4 regions of the Blastococcus sp. SYSU DS0828 genome follow, and region 4 is predicted to be linked to each of the others. Evidence: riboswitches for the same ligand, from Rfam matches in the RefSeq annotation. Region 4 holds a riboswitch; each other region holds the start of a gene.
The links. A riboswitch is a leader RNA that binds a small molecule or an ion and turns the genes downstream of it on or off. The one in region 4 is predicted to bind cyclic di-AMP.
Positions count from the first base shown of each region.

Region 1: another riboswitch for cyclic di-AMP. It lies ahead of ACI79Q_RS12245 (aggregation-promoting factor C-terminal-like domain-containing protein); the one in region 4 lies ahead of ACI79Q_RS01300 (hypothetical protein).
Region 2: another riboswitch for cyclic di-AMP. It lies ahead of ACI79Q_RS03500 (LysM peptidoglycan-binding domain-containing protein); the one in region 4 lies ahead of ACI79Q_RS01300 (hypothetical protein).
Region 3: another riboswitch for cyclic di-AMP. It lies ahead of ACI79Q_RS08735 (murein hydrolase activator EnvC family protein); the one in region 4 lies ahead of ACI79Q_RS01300 (hypothetical protein).

Region 1 is NZ_JBJHAK010000013.1:60,548-64,751, reverse strand. Features, by position in the region: gene ACI79Q_RS12250 (hypothetical protein) at 1-167, opposite strand, end outside; gene ACI79Q_RS12245 (aggregation-promoting factor C-terminal-like domain-containing protein) at 410-1,273, opposite strand; cyclic di-AMP (ydaO/yuaA leader) riboswitch at 1,484-1,610, opposite strand; gene ACI79Q_RS12240 (class I SAM-dependent methyltransferase) at 1,728-2,384, opposite strand; gene ACI79Q_RS12235 (GNAT family N-acetyltransferase) at 2,431-3,432, opposite strand; gene ACI79Q_RS12230 (SDR family NAD(P)-dependent oxidoreductase) at 3,473-4,204, opposite strand, start outside.
Region 2 is NZ_JBJHAK010000003.1:117,655-121,858, reverse strand. Features, by position in the region: gene ACI79Q_RS03515 (sulfite exporter TauE/SafE family protein) at 1-11, shown strand, start outside; gene ACI79Q_RS03510 (NAD-dependent epimerase/dehydratase family protein) at 43-1,035, opposite strand; gene ACI79Q_RS03505 (DUF5994 family protein) at 1,114-1,614, opposite strand; cyclic di-AMP (ydaO/yuaA leader) riboswitch at 1,994-2,087, shown strand; gene ACI79Q_RS03500 (LysM peptidoglycan-binding domain-containing protein) at 2,108-2,977, shown strand; gene typA (translational GTPase TypA) at 3,044-4,204, opposite strand, start outside.
Region 3 is NZ_JBJHAK010000008.1:73,287-77,490, reverse strand. Features, by position in the region: gene ACI79Q_RS08745 (maleylpyruvate isomerase N-terminal domain-containing protein) at 144-1,037, shown strand; gene ACI79Q_RS08740 (TVP38/TMEM64 family protein) at 971-1,720, opposite strand; gene ACI79Q_RS08735 (murein hydrolase activator EnvC family protein) at 1,753-2,979, opposite strand; cyclic di-AMP (ydaO/yuaA leader) riboswitch at 2,990-3,145, opposite strand; tRNA gene ACI79Q_RS08730 (tRNA-Ile) at 3,306-3,379, shown strand; gene ACI79Q_RS08725 (heparin lyase I family protein) at 3,781-4,204, shown strand, end outside.
Region 4 is NZ_JBJHAK010000001.1:276,201-280,404, reverse strand. Features, by position in the region: gene ACI79Q_RS01310 (hypothetical protein) at 1-207, opposite strand, end outside; gene ACI79Q_RS01305 (bifunctional 3'-5' exonuclease/DNA polymerase) at 194-1,087, shown strand; cyclic di-AMP (ydaO/yuaA leader) riboswitch at 1,256-1,403, shown strand; gene ACI79Q_RS01300 (hypothetical protein) at 1,658-2,542, shown strand; gene ACI79Q_RS01295 (SDR family oxidoreductase) at 2,565-3,311, opposite strand; gene ACI79Q_RS01290 (protein kinase domain-containing protein) at 3,545-4,204, shown strand, end outside.

The DNA.
Region 1 (4,204 bases), on a different contig from region 4:
CCGGGCGGGCTGGGCAGGGCCGGCAGCGGGAGGCGGGACGTCGCATTCCCGGCGAGGTTGCGGGCGCGATCGGAGAAGAACCGCAGCTGGTTCACGAACTCGTCGATCGACCGCCCGACGATCCCGCTCTGCGGGGTGGTCCGGTCGGCGTCGTCGGCCTCGGTCATCGCTCCCCCTCCGTGCACGCTGCACCGACCTTAGGCCTGGAGCCGAGGCTCGGCTGCGCTGAGCCGACCCCGGGCATTGGAAGCTCTACCTGCGTCCTCGGGGCCGACGACGCAGGTAAAGCCTCCAATGCCTCAGCGGGGACGCCCCCGTCCGAAGACCACCCCGAGCGTGGTGACGTGCTGGAACGGCCTCGCCGCAGGGTCCCGCCCCGCGCGGGCGAGGGGCGGGGGCAGAGGCCCGCTCAGTACCAGCCGGTGGCCTGGGAGTGCGACCACGCGCCGCACGGGGAGCCGTAGCGGTTGTTGATGTAGATCAGGCCGGCGTCGATCTGCCGGTAGCCGTCGGAGGTCTTGGCGATGCCGGTCCCGGCCCAGGTGGAGTCGAGGAACTGCGCGATGCCGTAGGCGGTGCTCCGCGGGTTCTGGGCGTTCGGGTTCCACCCGCTCTCCTTGCCCCACAGGCTCTCCAGGCAGCTGAACTCGCTGCCCGAGCCGCCGAGCTTGCCCATCGCGTACTCCTGGAAGGAGCCGGCCGGGGCCGCGGCGGCCGGCGCGGGAGCGCTCCGGGCAGGAGCCGGAGCCGGGGCCGGGGCCGGGGCTGGTGCGGCCGGCGCCGGGGTGCGGGCGGCCTGCTCCCGGGCCGCCTGCACGCGGGCGGCCTCCTCGGCAGCGGCCTTGCGGGCGGCCTCCTCGGCAGCGGCCTTGCGCGCGGCCTCCTCCTCGGCGGCGCGGCGGGCGGCCTCCTCGGCGGCACGGCGGTCCAGCTCGGCCTGCTCGGCCGCGGCCCGCGCCTCCGCTGCGGCGGCCTGCTCGGCCGCGCGCTCGCTGCGGCTCGCGGCCAGCTGGCCGAGGGTGTCGGCCGCGGCCACCGTCACGTCGGGCGCGGGGGTCTCGTCGGTGATGCCGAGCTGCTCGGCGACGCTGACGGAGGCCAGCTCCGGCTCGGCCTGGGCGACCGGCTCGTCGGCGACGACGCCGTTGGCCAGCAGGCCGCCTGCCGCGGCGACCGCCAGGAGCAGCAGCGCGGAACGGCGGACCGTCTTCGTCGAACGGCGCCCGGTCGTGGGGCGGAGAGCACGGGTGATCGAGGTGGCGCGAAGGTTCATGGGGAGGAACTGCTCCAGGGGCAGGGGGCGGCAGGGCCGGCGACGGCGGCGGGAACTGCTGCGGGGATGGTCGAGGGGCAGCGGTGTCGGGCGTACGCCCGGGCGCTCAGCGCGGGGAAGGCGCGCGCGAGGCTCCGTACCGGCTGCGGTTCCGTGCAAGGTGGGCCCGCAGGCTCGCCATGCGGCGGCTCTCCGTTTCTTCCGTCGTGCCGCCTACCGGGTTAGCTGACGGATTCGGGCGGGAAGCGGCCCTACCCGCGCCAGGACGTGCCCCGGCGCGCGATTCACCCCAGTACTTCGGTGGGTCCCCGGCTCGCCCTCGGCGGGCGACTCGGCGGCGCCCGGCGGACCTCCCCCGGATGGGGAGAGAACGACCGGCCGGGCGGGACCCACGGTAACCAGCGTTATCCGTTCGTGACAATCCCCTGGCGGGAAAAGGAACGGGAGGTGACCGTCAGGGGAGCCGCCAGACCGTGGTCCGGCGCACCGGCACCGGCCCGGTGGGCGACGGCTCGGTGTCGGGCACGTCGTAGACCGCCAGCGCTTCCAGCCGGTCCTCGGGGAGGTACACCCGCCCGGGATCACCGATCAGCACCTCGGCACCGCCGGCCCGGGCCGCCTCGAGGAAGGGCAGCACCCGGTCGGTCATCTCCCGGTCGTAGCAGACGTCGCCGGCGAGGACGACCGCGACGTCGGGCGGCTCGCCCCCGAGCACGTCGCCGGCGGGCGTGATGCCCGGGGTGCCGTTCCGCTCGGCGTTGACGGCGATCGCGGTCAGCGCGAACGGGTCGACGTCGCTGGCGAGCACCGCGGTCGCGCCGGCCAGGACCGCCGCGACCGCGACCAGGCCGCTGCCCGCCCCCAGGTCCAGCACGGTGCGCCCGGCCACCAGGCCGGGGTGGTCGAGCACGTGGCGGGCCAGCGCCTGGCCGCCCGGCCAGGCCGCGGCCCAGAACGGCGGGTCCGTGGAGGTGCGCCCGTGCTCGGCCTCCATCGCCTCCCACAGGGCGACGACGTCGGCGGCGACCAGCAGCTCCACCTCGGGCACCAGGTCCGGCCGGACCGGCCGGGTGTGGGCGCGGACGAACTCCGCAGGGATGGAACGGTCCACCCCGGCAGTCAACCGCACGCGGCCGGCGGCGGTGGGACCGCCCGGCTCAGAGACGGGTCGACCAGGACGACAGCGCGCCGGCGGGGCGGAAACCCAGCGCCTCGTTGACCGCGACCATGGGCGTGTTGCCCTCGGAGTTGTAGGTGCTGATCCGCCGGACGCCGGGGAACCCCGCTGCCAGCTCCCGCAGCACGGCCGCCTTCATCCGGGCGCCGAGCCGGTGCCCCCGGTGCTCACGGAGCACCAGCGTGCCGCCCTGTTGGGCGAGCGCCGGCTGGGCGAGCGGGATCTGCAGGTCGGTGAAGCCGACCAGCCGGCCGCCGATCACCGCGCCCGCGCTGAGCACCGTCCGGCCCCGGGCGACGTGGGTCCGCTCGTACTCGCGGATCCGGTCCCCGTCCCACTCCTCCTCCCCCACCGGCAGATCGCCGTGGGGTGCGTCGGTGGTCATGCGCCGCTCCAGCAGCGCCCGGTCGGCCAGCAGCGCGTCCGGGGTGCGGTCCCGCCAGGTGACGATCTCGTACCCGGCGCCGGCCGCGGCCTCGAGCGCCCCCAGCCGGTCCTCGTCGACCGGCAGCACCAGTTCCCGGCGGGTCTCCACCAGGTCGCAGGACCAGCCGTGCCGCTCGGCGAAGGCGCGGCCCGGCGCCCCGGGGCCGGGCTCGTCCACCTCGCTCACCAGCGAGTTGCGGCCGTGCGCGGCGGCGAGTACCCGGGCCTCGGCCAGCAGCGCGCTCCCGAGGCCACGGCGCCGGGAGGCCGGGTGCACCGCGAGGTCCACCACCGCCAGCGTCGGGTTGTCCTTGCGCGGGAGGATCAGCCGGAGCGCGCCGGCGACCGCGCCGTCCACCAGGGCGGCCCGGTGGGTGCCGTCCCGGGAGCCACCGGGCGCGACGAGCTCCCGCCCCAGCGCGACGTCCTCCTGCGCCGGCCGGGGCGGGTCCTGCGGCCGGGCGGCCCGGCCGGAGGCGGCCCACACCTCGCACCAGGAGGGGAAGAGGTCGTCGTCGGGGCCGAGCTCGACGATCCGGCAGGAGGGGTCGGTCACGTCCCCGTTCTACTGGCACCGGCAATACCTTTTCCGGCGCTCAGCCCCTCGGCCGCGCGGTCGCCCGGCGAGCGATCAGCCGCCAGTAGGTGCCGGGCAGCAGGCGGACCAGCACGTCGGGCACCGTGGCGCTCCAGCCGATCAGCAGCCGGGGGCGGCGGCGCTCGACGGCCGCCACGATGCGGGCGGCGGCGTCCTCCGGCGGCATCCGCAGCAGCTTGGTGAACTGCGCCCGCCCCTTCTCGTACTCCTCCACCGAGACGCCCGCGCCGGTGCGGGCGCTCTCGGCGATCCGCGTCCGGATCCCACCCGGGTGGACGACCGTGACGCCGATGCCGTCGTCGGCGAGCTCGTGGCGGAGCGCCTCGCTGAACCCGCGGACGGCGAACTTGCTCGTCGCGTACGCGACCTGCCCGGCCGGGGCGAAGATGCCGAAGACGCTGGAGACGTTGACGACGTGGGCGCCGGGGTGGGTCTTCAGCACGGGCAGCAGCATGTGGGTGAGGCGGACGACGGCGCGCAGGTTCACCGCCAGGACCCACTCGAAGTCCGCCAGCCCGATCTGGTCGAAGCGACCGCCCAGGGCGACCCCCGCGTTGTTGACCAGCAGCGTGGTCTCGGGGTGCTCGGCCACCAGCGTCCGGGCCACCCGCGCTGTCGCCTCGTCGTCGGCCAGGTCGACCACGTGCGTCGCCACCCGCAGGGCCGGGTGGTCGGCGGCGATCCGCCCGGCCACCGCCGCCAGCCGGTCGGCGTCGCGGTCCAGCAGCAC
Region 2 (4,204 bases), on a different contig from region 4:
CCCGCGACTGACAGGGCGCCGCACGGCACCCGCCGGCTGCTCCTAGCGGCCGGCCAGCAGGAAGGCCTCCAGCTCGGCCGGGAGGCCGGGTCCGGGCTGGTCGGCGGGGCGGTGCGCCGGCGGCGCCGGCCGCTCGTGCGTGCGCAGCCACGCCCAGGTGTCGGCGACGGTCGCCTCCAGCGCCCGCGTGGCCAGCCCGAGCTCGGCGGCCCGGGTGGTGTCGACGTCCCAGGCGGTGCGGGCGACCTCGTGGCGCAGCCACAGCGGCAGGTGCAGCCACTCCTGGACGCCGGCGGCGAGAAGGTCGGCCTCGGGCACCGGTACCCACTCCGCCGCGCTCCCGGTGACGACCCGGCAGAGCTCGAGCAGGCCGCCCAGGGTCGTCATGCCCGCCGGCCCCGTGGCGTTGACCGCACCGGTGCGGCCCTGCCCGGCCATGTCCACGAGCCAGGCGGCCAGGTCACGGGCGTCGACCAGCGCGATCGGCTGGGCGACGCCCTCGGCCGGGACGACCACCCGACCGCCGCTCGCGATGCGCTCCAGCCACCAGCCGAGGCGGTGGATCGGGTCGGAGGGGCCGACGATCAGGCCGGCACGGGCGGCGAGGAAGCGGCCACCGACGGCGGCGGCGAGCTCCCGCTCGCCGAAGGCCTTGATGGGCCCGTACTCGTCGTCCTCGGTGTCCCAGGTCGGCTCGCCGTCCTCCGGGCCGAGCGGCCCCGGCGGCCAGTTGCGGTACGCGTTGAGGCTGCTCACGAAGACGTAGGAGCGGACCCCGCCCAGCGCCGCAGCGGCGTTGCGGGCGGCGGCCCGGGTCTGGCAGGAGGTGTCGACGACGAGCTCGGGCTCCCACTCCCCCAGCGCGCGCGGCAGCGCGCCGGGGTCGTCGCGGTCGCCGTGCAGCGCCCGCGCGCCCTCCGGCGGCGGACCCGTCAGGCCCCGGGTGAAGGTGGCGACGTCGTGCCTGCGAGCGAGCGCGGCCTCCACCACGTGCCGGCCGAGGAAGTGGGTGCCGCCGAGGACGAGGAGTCTCATGCCGAGCACTCCAGCCCGGTCGGCGCCCGCGCGTCCAGGGAGTTCGCCGGCAGCGGATCCGCCGTCGGCGGACGAGCGCTACACCGCGCGGGACACCGGCAGCGTGGGCACCTGCGGAAGGGGCGTGGAACGGGCCGCGGCGAGCACCATCTGGGGCGAGGACGGCAGGCCCCGCCGGGTGCACAGCCGCAGCGCCCGGGCGCCGGTGAGGACGTCGGTCTCCGGCGGGACGACCAGCAGGTCGGCCCGGCGGTTCCCCCCGGCCCAGGTGAGGCAGACGACCTGCGGGTCCATGCTCCGGAAGCCGCCGGCGCGGACCGTGCGGCCCAGCACCTCCAGCTTGCGGGGGGCCGGCTCCCAGGCGTCGAGGGCGTAGGTGAACCGCTCCACCCGCACACCACGCCGCTCCAGCGCCGCGATCAGCTCCGGCAGCTCCACGGCGAGGTCCCGGCTCCGCGGGAACCACGCACCGTCGAACGCCGAACCGCCCGATCCGGCGTCGGCGCGCAGGCTCACCCGGACGTCGATGCCACCCCGGAAGCCCTCGATCGCCGGAACCGTACGGGTGATCGTCGCCATGAGCGTTCGGCCGCCTTCCTCTTCCCAGGGAGCCGGGGAGACGGCTCCGAGGTCAACGTAGGACGGGTGCGAGGCGAGACTCCTCGACGGCGTGGCGGGCGCGTCGGACCGCTTCGGCCAGTCATCACGATTCGTGACCTGACGAGCACGGAGCCCGCGCCGCGGACCGTGCGCCGCCGGTACGAGCACCGCACACGGGCAGTCGGGGGCGGGCCACGGCGAGTCAGTCCGCGCGGGGCCGCCCGCGATGGAGGCTCCGCGGCCTTGCCGTCGGGGACGGCGGTCTGCCTACCGTGCTGCGTCCACCAACGGGTGGGCCCGGATGGCGGACCGCCGAACCTGCCCACCGCCACCGGACCCGTGCACACGACGGGCAGGCGCGGGGAACCCACGAGATCCTGGCCCTCGGCCTCGGGGTGAAGCCGCAGCACGCGGCCGGGCAGCTCTCGCCCGAACCCGACAGCTAACCCCGCAGGCGGCGAGAGGCTTCCCCATGCTCAAGCACCGCACGGCACGACCCGGTCGCTCCACCCGCACCTCCGCGGCGGCGGCGGCCATGGCACGTCCGGCCGTGGTCCTCGCGGCCGCCGCGGCCGCCTCCCTCGCGATCGCCGGTCCGGCACAGGCCCACCCCGGGGAGCACACGGTCGTCCCCGGTGACACGCTGGGCGGGCTCGCGGCCGCCCACGGCACCTCGTGGCAGACCATCCACGCCGACAACCTCGCCACCATCGGCGCCGACCCGAACGTCCTGCGCGTCGGGCAGGTCCTCGTCATCGGCGGATCGGGCGCCGCCCCTGCCGCCCCCGCCCCCGCCGGCGGCGAGTACGTGGTGCAGCCGGGCGACACGCTGGGCGGCATCGCCGCCCGCCACGGCACCACCTGGCAGGACGTGCACGCCCTCAACCTCGAGGTCATCGGCGCGGACCCGAACGTGCTGCGCGTCGGGCAGCGACTCACCCTCGTCGGCGGCCCGTCGGCGGCCCCGGAGCGTGCCAGCCGCGCCGCGGACCGGCCGGCCCTCGACACCGCCGCCTACGGCGCGTGGGAACCGCACGTGCGCCCCGCCGTCGCGGAGGTCGCCGCGGAGTTCGGCATCCCGACGGTGCTCACCCGCCCCGGCCACAGCCCGTCGGAGGGCCGCGCCGCCGACTTCATGGTCTACGACGACCGGGCCACGGGCGACGCGCTCAGCCAGTACGTCATCGACAACGCGGCGCGCCTCGGCGTCGAGTACGTGATCTGGCAGCAGCAGATCGCCGGGACGTGGACGGGCTGGGCCTGGCAGCCCATGGAGGACCGCGGCTCCCCCACCGCCAACCACATGGACCACCCGCACGTGGCCTTCGTGCCGGCGCCGTAACGGCCCCATGACGCAGCGAGCCCCTGCCCGGATCACCGGGCAGGGGCTCGCTGCGTCATGGGCGGATCAGCTGGGCTTGGGCTTGCGGTTCTTGGCCTTGCCGCGCTCGGTCTGGTCGAGCACCACCTTGCGGATGCGGACGCCGGCCGGCGTGACCTCCACGCACTCGTCCTCGGCACAGAACTCCAGCGCCTGCTCCAGGTTGAGGATCCTCGGCGGGATCAGCCGCTCCAGCTCCTCGGAGGTGGACTTGCGCATGTTGGTGAGCTTCTTCTCCTTGGTGATGTTCACGTCCATGTCGTCCGGACGGGAGTTCTCACCCACGATCATGCCCTCGTAGACCTCGGTGCCCGGCTGGACCATGAGCTGGCCACGCTCCTGCAGCGAGAACATCGAGTAGGTCGTCGCCACGCCCTGGCGGTCGGCGACCAGCGAGCCGGTCGGCCGGGCGCGCATGTCGCCCAGCCACGGCTCGTAGCCCTCGAGGTTGCTGTTCAGCACGCCGGTGCCGCGGGTCTCGGTCAGGAACTCGGTGCGGAACCCGATGAGGCCGCGGGAGGGGACGACGTACTCCATCCGCGCCCAGCCGGTGTCGTGGTGCACCAGGTTCTCCAGCCGGCCGCGGCGCACCGCGAGAGCCTGGGTCAGGGTGCCGACGTACTCGCCGGGGGTGTCGATGGTGACCCGCTCGACGGGCTCGTGCAGCTTGCCGTCGATCTCCTTGGTGACGACGGTGGGCCGGCCGACGGTGAGCTCGAACTCCTCGCGGCGCAGCTGCTCGACGAGGATGGCCAGCGCCAGCTCGCCACGGCCCTGCATCTCCCAGGTGTCGGGGCGGTCGGTGGGCAGCATCCGCACGCTGACGTTGCCGACCAGCTCCTGGTCGAGGCGGTTCTTGATCAGGCGGGCGGTGAGCTTCTTGCCCGACTTGCCCGACAGCGGCGAGGTGTTGATCCCGATGGTGATCGAGATCGAGGGCTCGTCGACGGTCAGCGGGGGCAGCGGCCGCGGGTCGTTCGGGTCGGCGAGGGTGTCGCCGATCATGATGTCCTCGATGCCGGCGATGGCGACCAGGTCGCCGGGGCCGGCGCTCTCGGCCGGCGTCCGGGTCAGACCCTCGGTGACCAGCAGCTCGGTGATCTTGACGTTCTTGATCGTGCCGTCGACCTTGCACCAGGCGACCTGCTGGCCGCGCTTCATCTCACCGGAGTGGATGCGCAGCAGCGC
Region 3 (4,204 bases), on a different contig from region 4:
CGGCGGTCGCGCGCCGGTGTCTCGCTCACGGAGGGGCGATCGGTCCGCGCCCGCCGCCGCGTGACGGCGCGCTCACCCGGGCGGGTGACCGGCGCCACGGTGCGCCGTGCCTGCCTCGCGCGGCCTCCGGGTAGGGCCTCCGCGTGGGCGGACACCAGGGCATGGCCGAGGCGGGCCGCGACGCGGTCGCGGGGATGGTGCTGGACGCGTGGGACGCCTTCCTCGCGCAGGCGGAATCGGTGGACCTCGACCGCCGGTCCCGGCTCCCCGGGTGGCGGGCCCACGAAATCTGCGTGCACCTGGGCTGCTGGGACGACCACACCGCCCTGCCCGACCTCATCGCCTCGGCCCGGACCGGCGGCGCCGGCACGCCCCCCGACCCGGACGCGGTCAACGCTCGGGTGACCGCCGCCCACCGCGACGCCTCCCGTGCGGAGGTGCTGGCCGCCCTGCGCCGCAACCGCGAGGCGACGGCCCGCTACCTGACCGACGAGCCGGTGGAGCTCGACACCGCACCCGCGGTCTCGGTCGTCGGCCGGTTGCCGCTGCTCAGCGTCGTCCTCGGACAGGCCTACGAGCTCGCCGTCCACGGGCTGGACCTGGTGTCCTGCGGTGCGCCACCACCGCCTGGCCCCGTGTTGCAGTCAGGGCTCGCGGCGCTGACCGACGTGACCGGCGCACTGGCCGCCTCGTCGGGCATCGCCGGCCGCGTCAGCCTGGTGACACCCGACGGCGGCTGGGGGTTCACCGCGGACGACGACGGGTGGCGGGTGCGACGGGTGCCGCCGGGTGTCGTCGAGGGCCCGGCCGTGGAGGCAACCCCCGAGCTCCTGCTCGACGCCGCCGCCGGCCGGGTGAACCCGGTACCGGCGGTGGCCCGCCGCAGACTGAAGGTCCACGACGTGCCCGGGCTCCTGCAGCTGGCGCCGATCGTCCAGCAGGTGCCGGGCATCCCGGGCGGACCGATCCTTCAGCTGGCCGCCCGCACCGTGGGCGGGGCCGGCGGCGCGCTGGGGCGGTTCTTCGGCGGGCGCTGACCCGCGTCCTCGCCCACCTGCTCGCCGGTGCGGGATCGGTACCTCGACACGGCCGCACCGGCAAGCAGCAGCAGCACCAGCACGATGACCACCGGGGCGACCGTGGCGGTCGGCATCCAGGCGACGACCGCGCCGGCCGAGGCGCCGGCGCCCACTTGCACCACCGTGCCGGGTACCAGTCCGACGGCGGTGGCGATGCCGTAGGTCAGCGGCCGTACAGCGCTCAGGCCCGCCGCGTAGTTGACCAGGACGAAGGGCACCATCGGGACCACCCGGCTCAGCACCACCGCGACGAAGCCCCGGTCGCTGGAGAACCGGTCCACGCGGCCGAGCCGCGGCCCCGCCAGCCGCTCCACGGCCGGGCGACCCAGGCCCCGCGCGAGCCAGAACGCACCGGTCGCCGCCAGGAAGGCACCGGTGTAGGCGACCGCGAAGCCCGCGCCGAACCCCAGGACCGCTCCGGTCAGCGCCGCCAGCACCGACCGTGGGACGGGCGCGAGCAGGACCACCCCCTGCGCGGCGATCAGCAGCAGCCACGTCCGGAGGCCGCCGCCGTCGGCCCACGAGCGGACCTGCGCCAGGGTGGGCACGTCGACGGCGAGGGCGGCGACCACGCCGGTCGCGAGCAGCGCGACGAGGAGCCACGCCCGCAGCCACGGGCTCGCCCCCGCCGTCGTCCGCACGTGCTCATCCTGACCGATGGCGTCAACCAGCCTCAGCCGCAGCTGCCGCCGAGGGTGATGCCGCGCTGGGCCAGCCACGGCACCGGGTTGGACCGGTTGGCGTACAGGCCACCGAGGTGCACCTCGAAGTGCAGGTGCGGGCCGGTGGACTGGCCCCGGTTGCCCACCTCGGCGATCTGCTGCCCACCGCTGACGACCTGGCCCGGCGAGACGAAGAACTGGTTCACGTGCCCGTAGACGGTGATGGCCCCGTCGTGGTGCTGGATGGCGACGGCGAGGCCGAACCCGCTGGCCGGCCCGGCCTGCAGCACGACCCCGGGCTCCGGCGTGAAGATCGGGGTGCCGATCGGCGCGGCGATGTCCACGCCGAGGTGCTGGGTACCCCACCGGCTGCCGTAGCAGGAGGTGACCCGCCCCTGGGTGAGCCGGCCGGCCCCGGCGGTCGCGGGAGCCGCCGCCACGGCCGCCTGCTCGGTGGCCTGCTGCTCGGACCAGGCGGCGACGGGGTCGGCCGTGCCGCGGAGGCTGAGCATGCGGATCTCCGCCTCGCGCAGCTGCTCGTCCAGCGCCGCCTTCTCGGCGGTGAGCGCATCGAAGTCGGTCTGCGCGGCCGCGAGGAGGGCGTCGACCTCCGCCTGCATGCCCTGGGCCTTGCGCGCTGCGGCATCCCGCTCGGCGACGGCGGCCTTCGCCTCCTGGTCGAGCCGGGCCTCGCGGGCCTCGGCCACCCGCAGGTCCTCGAGCACCTGCGCGCGATCCTCACCGAGGAGATCGAGCGTCGCGGCCTGCTGGAGGAGCTCCCCCGGGCCGTCGGCGTGCAGCACCATCTCCAGCTGCTTCATGGACTTGTCGCTGCCCATGTAGGCCTCCCGGCCGAGGGCGGCTACCTCACCCTGGGTACTCGCCACGGCCTCCCGGACGGCGGCGAGCTCGGCGGCGATGGCGTCGGCGTGCTCGCGGGCGCGGTCGAGCTCGGCCTGCGCGGCGAGCACGGCGCCGCTGGCCTCCTCTGCCCGGAGGGTGAGCTGCTGCAGGCGCTCCTCTGCGTCGCGCACGCGCTGCTCGATGTCGGCGACCTCCGCCTCGACGCGGTCGTGCTCGCTGCGCGCGTCGCCCGGCGCGGCCGCCGCGGTCGACGTCCCGAGCAGTGCGAGCGCCAGCAGTGCGGTGGCGGCGGTGGCCGCCCGACGGGTGCGGCTGAGGGCCCGGCGCGCGGGCGCGGCCGGGACGTGGTGGCGCAGGTGGTGCGAGGTCGCCAAGGCGACGGTCTCCGTTCCTCTATCCGCCTACCAGGTCAGCTGACGGGTTCGGGCCGGAACATGCCCTACCTGCCTGCCCGTGGTGGCGCAGGCGGGATTCACCCCAGAGAACGTGGGTCCCCGGTCCCCGCGGCGGTGAGGCCGCAGAGTTCGGCGGGGCCCGTCCGAGCCCCCGGGTTTCGGGAGCGGGATCGGATGGGCCGCGAGAGACGGTACAAGCGGATCGCCCGAATGTCACAGGGGGGTAACGGACCTTGTCAGTTCGCCCCACCGGCCCCAGGACGTGGCTGCGGCGCCGCGGCGCCGTCTGGCAGGCTGGCGGGTCCGGGGCGGTAGCTCAGCTGGTCAGAGCATGGGACTCATAATCCCTGGGTCGTGGGTTCGAGCCCCACCCGCCCCACCTCTCCCATGCCAGCGGTGTCGTGCCTGGCGCTCGCGCCTCCCTGTCCGCGTGAGCAAGGACACGGCTCCCAATGGGTGTAGGCGCCTCGGCGTCAGCGGTGCGCCACACCGGCGCCGCGGCCGGAAGGCGACCGGCGCGCCTCTGCACCGCCGCCTTCATGACGTGGCGTAATTGATGCGTGACAGAGCGTTCAGCCGCCGTCGGTTCGACCGGTGGTGTCACCGCCGCAGCCCCGGACGCGGCGTCCGAGCGGCATCTGCAGCGCCTGCCCGGCTCCCCTCGAGGGCCGGTCTCGTGCTCGCCGTCGCCACCGCCGTCCTGACCGATGCCGGCGGCGGCGTCCATGCCGCCGACCGCCTCGTCCAGACCCCGCTCGACCTGATCTGAGGACCGACGCCATGAACAAGCGCAACCTGGCCGTCCTGGCGGCCCTGACCCTGATCGGCGGCGCCGGACTCGCCGACGCCGTCCTGGCAGCCCCTCGGCCCGTCACATCGCACACGCAGGCCGCCGCCGTGCTGCTCCCCCCGGCCGATCTCACCGGCGAGGCCGTCGATCAGCGGGCTTCGCTGGACTGGACGGGGGTGCCCGGGGCCCGCGACTACCTCGTCATCGACGTCACCTCCGGCGCCGCCGGTCGCATCGTGGGCTCCACCGGCGCCACCGCCTGGACGTCGCCCCGGCTGCCGCTGTCCACCCCGCGGTACGCCTTCGTGGTCGTGCCGCGGGACCACGCCAAGGTGCAGGGTGAGCGGACGGAGCCGGTGCACATCTACCCCGGCGGCCAGCCGGCCGAGGCGGCCCCGGTCACCACGACGCCCC
Region 4 (4,204 bases):
CCCGCGGTGCTCGAGCGGCTGCTGGGCGAGATCCGCGCGGCGCTGGGGACCCCGTCGCTCAACCCCGATTCGCCGGCCGAGCTGCTGCGGGCACTCCAGCAGGCCGGCCTCCCGGTGGCCGACACCCGCTCGTGGACCCTCGAGCAGCTCGAGCACCCGTGCGTCCCCCCCGCTGCTCGAGTACAAGAAGCTGATGCGGCTGCTCACGGCCAACGGCTGGAGCTGGCTGGAGGCCTGGGTGCAGGGAGGGCGGTTCCGCTCGGCCTTCCTGCCGGGTGGGGTGGTCACGGGTCGGTGGGCGTCCAACGGCGGGGGTGCACTCTCGGTGCCCACGCTGATCCGCCCCGCGGCGGTCGCGGACGACGGCTGGCGATTCGTCGTCGCCGACGTGGCCCAGCTGGAGCCCCGGGTGCTCGCCGGGATGAGCGCGGACACCGCGATGGCCGAGGCGGCGCGGGCCTCGGACCTCTACGCGGGCATGGTCGCCGGTGGCGCGGTGGCGACCCGGGCGGAGGCCAAGCTGGGCATCCTCGGGGCCATGTACGGCGGCACCCGCGGGGAGAGCGGCCGCATGATGCCCCGGCTCGCCCGCCGCTACCCGCGCGCCATCGGCCTGGTCGAGGAGTCCGCCCGGGCCGGCGAACGCGGCGAGGTGGTGCACACGCTGCTGGGCCGGGGGTCGCCGTCGCCCAGCGCGGCCTGGGCGCAGCGGGCGGACGGGCTCGGCGAGGCCGCGGAGCAGGCCGGTTCCCGGGAGGACCGTGACCGCGCCCGCCGCGCCTGGGGCCGGTTCACCCGCAACTTCGTCGTCCAGGGCACCGGAGCGGAGTGGGCGCTGTGCTGGCTGGCCGACCTCCGCAACCGGCTCTGGCGGCTGGGCGGCGACGGGCCGCTGGGGACCCGGGCGCACCTGGCGTTCTTCCTCCACGACGAGGTGGTCGTGCACACCCCCGAGCACCTGGCCGGCGACGTGGTCGAGGCGGTGCGCGCCGCGGCCACCACGGCCGGGCGGCTGCTGTTCGGCGCCTTCCCGGTGGACTTCCCGCTGGACGTCGCCGTCGTCCGGTCCTGGGCCGACGCCGGCTGAACGGACTGCCGTACACCACCGACGGGGCCGGCACGGTGGCGCGACACGCGTCACGATCTGCGGAAGTGACCGCTCCCGCATTGTCACGACTGCATAACGACGGTTACCGTGGCGGAGCCCGGTCGATCGTTCTCTCCCCATCCGGGGAGGGTCTGCCGGGCGCCGCCGAGTCGCCCGCCGCCTTCGAGCTGCGGGCGAGCCGGGGACCCACCGAAGTTCTGGGGTGAATCGCGCACCGGGCACGTCCCGGTGCGGGTAGGGCTGCTTCCCGTCCGAATCCGTCAGCTAACCCGGTAGGCGGCACGACGGAAGAAACGGAGAGCCGCCGCATGGCGCGCCCCTGCACCGCCGCACCATCCCGCGCCCGCCGGCACCGCCGCCCCCCGGTGCGTCCCCGGACCTGACCGCACGCGCACCCGGCGTCCCGCCGGTCGCCCCCACCAGCGATGACCGCCGGCCGAGCCGCCGGTGCCCGGTGGCCCCGCGACCCGGCGCCGGTCCGCAGCCCGCATCCCTCGCGGTCCGCCTCGCCCGGCCGACCCCGCCGCACCAACGGAGCACCCCGAACCCATGGATCCCCGCACCACCACCTCGGGCCGTCGTGGCCCGCTCGCCCTCCGCCGTCGCCCGCCCTCGGGCCTCCGCCGTCCGGCGTTCTACCTCGGGGTCGCCGCCGCCGGTGCCCTCCTGGTCAACACCCTCGTCGGCGTGGACCCGGGCGCCCAGGCCGAGGCCGGCACCTCGCAGTCGGTGAGCGTCGCCCAGGAGCTCGGGCTCACCTCCCGCTCCGGCCCGGTCGACGTCGCCGAGGACCTCGCCCCGCTGCAGGACCTGGCGGCCAGCCGCAGCAGCCGCGAGGCCGAGCAGGTCGCGGCCCAGCAGGCCCAGGCCGCGGCCGACCAGGCCGAGCTCGACCGGCAGAAGGCCGAGGCGGAGGCCACCGCCCGCGCCGAGGCCGAGGCGAAGGCTGCCGAGGAGAAGGCAGCGGAGGAGGCCGCAGCCGCCGAGCGGGCGGCCGCGGCCCCCGCCGCGGCGACGCCCACACAGGAGGCCCGGGCCGCCGCCACCACCGCCGCCTCGGTGGCGGCCACGGCGGTCGCCCGCATCTCCAACACCGCGGGCAGCGTGAAGCCGCAGACCCAGGCCGCGGCCGACGCGGTGGTCAGCAACGTGCCCGGCGCCGCGGGGATCACCCTCGGCGGCACCCGGGCCAGCGCCGCCGACCCGGGCGGGCACCCCTCGGGCCTGGCGCTGGACTACATGGTGATGTCCGACGCCGCCCTCGGGGACGCGATCGTCGCCTACCACCGCGCCCACTGGGCCGAGCTGGGCGTGGACTACCTGATCTGGCAGCAGCGGATGCTCTCGTCCCCGGGCGGCTCGTGGCAGGCGATGGAGAACCGGGGCAGCGCGACGGCCAACCACTTCGACCACGTGCACGTGAACTACAACTGACCCCACCGCCCCGCGGCCGTGCCTAGGTGAGCCGGCGGACCACGGACAGCGGCAGCACCCGCATGGCCAGCCCGATGGGCACCCACGGCCACGCGGGGACGTAGGCCGTGGCCCGCCGGGCCTCGATGGCGGCCACCATGGCGCGGACGCCCGTCGGGGTGTCCACCATGAACCGGGTTCGCTGCTGCACGTGCTGGTTCATCTCCGACCGGATGTAGCCGGGGTAGATCACCGACACGTCCAGGCCGGGGATCCGCTCGGCCCGCAGCCCCTCGGCGAGGGACGCGACCCCGGCCTTGGTGGCGGCGTAGGTGGTCATCGACCGGCGCATGCCGCGCAGCGCCGACATCGAGGAGATCAGCACGAGGTGCCCGCGGCCCTGGCGGCGGAAGATCTCCAGCGCCGCCTCGGTCTGCGCCAGCGCGCCGACGAAGTTCGTCATCGCCGTCTCGCGGTTGGCCTCGGCCCGGCCGGTGCCCGGGGGCGCGCCCTTGCCGAGGCCGGCGTTCACGACCACCCGGTCGATCGAGCCGAACGCCGCGGCGAACGCGGTGAAGACCGTGGGCACGGCCTGGGCGTCGGTGACGTCGAGCGCCGCGGTCTCCACCCGCCGGCCGGTGGCCGAGCGGATCTCCGCTGCGAGGGCGTCCAGCCGATCGGTGCGCCGGGCGCAGAGCGCCAGGTCGTGGCCGCGGGCGGCGAACTGCCGGGCCATCTCCTCGCCCAGGCCGGAACTCGCGCCGGTGATGAGGACGACGCCGGTGTTCATGGGTGCTCCTGTCGATCGGTGCGGCGGGCCGCTGCGACCGGCCGGCACGCACGGTACGAGAGCCCGCAGGCGGATCCGCGGCCGGCACCGCGGCGGCGCGTGGGGCCGGCCGGGTTCCACCTCGTCGGCTCCGCCGGGGTTCAGACCCCCTCCGGGCGGGCACACCTGCAGGACGTACGAGTACGGGGGAGCGCGGAGGCGCCCTCTCGGCACCGACACGAGGGGACTCGGGAGTGACCACGGCCGGAACCAGCCGACGGTGCCTGGACGGCCGCTACCAGCTGCAGCAGCTCATCGCCGTCGGCGGGATGGGTGAGGTCTGGCGGGCGCGCGACCTGCAGCTCCACCGGTCCGTGGCGGTCAAGGTGCTGCGCAGCGAGTACGCCGACGACCCGGAGTTCGTGGCGCGCTTCCGCTCCGAGGCCCGGCACGCGGCGGCGTTGAGCCACCCCAACATCGCCGCGGTCCTCGACTACGGGGAGACGACCGCCGAGGACACCGGCGAGCGGCTGGCCTACCTGGTGATGGAGCTCGTGGAGGGGCCTCCGCTGTCGGCCCGGCTGGCCGAGGTGGGATCGCTGGACACCGCCGCCGCGCTCTCGCTGCTGCGGCAGGCGGCGGCCGGGCTGGCCGAGGCCCATCGGGCCGGCGTGGTCCACCGTGACGTCAAGCCGGCCAACATCCTGCTCGGCCGGGACGGCACGGTGAAGCTGACCGATTTCGGGATCTCGTGGTCGGCGGGGAGCGCGCCGATCACGGGCACCGGGCAGGTGGTCGGCACCGCCCAGTACATGTCGCCCGAACAGGCCCGGGGCGAGCACGTCAGCCCGGCGAGCGACGTCTACGCCCTCGGTCTGGTCGGCTACGAGTCGCTGGCCGGCCAGGCCGCCTTC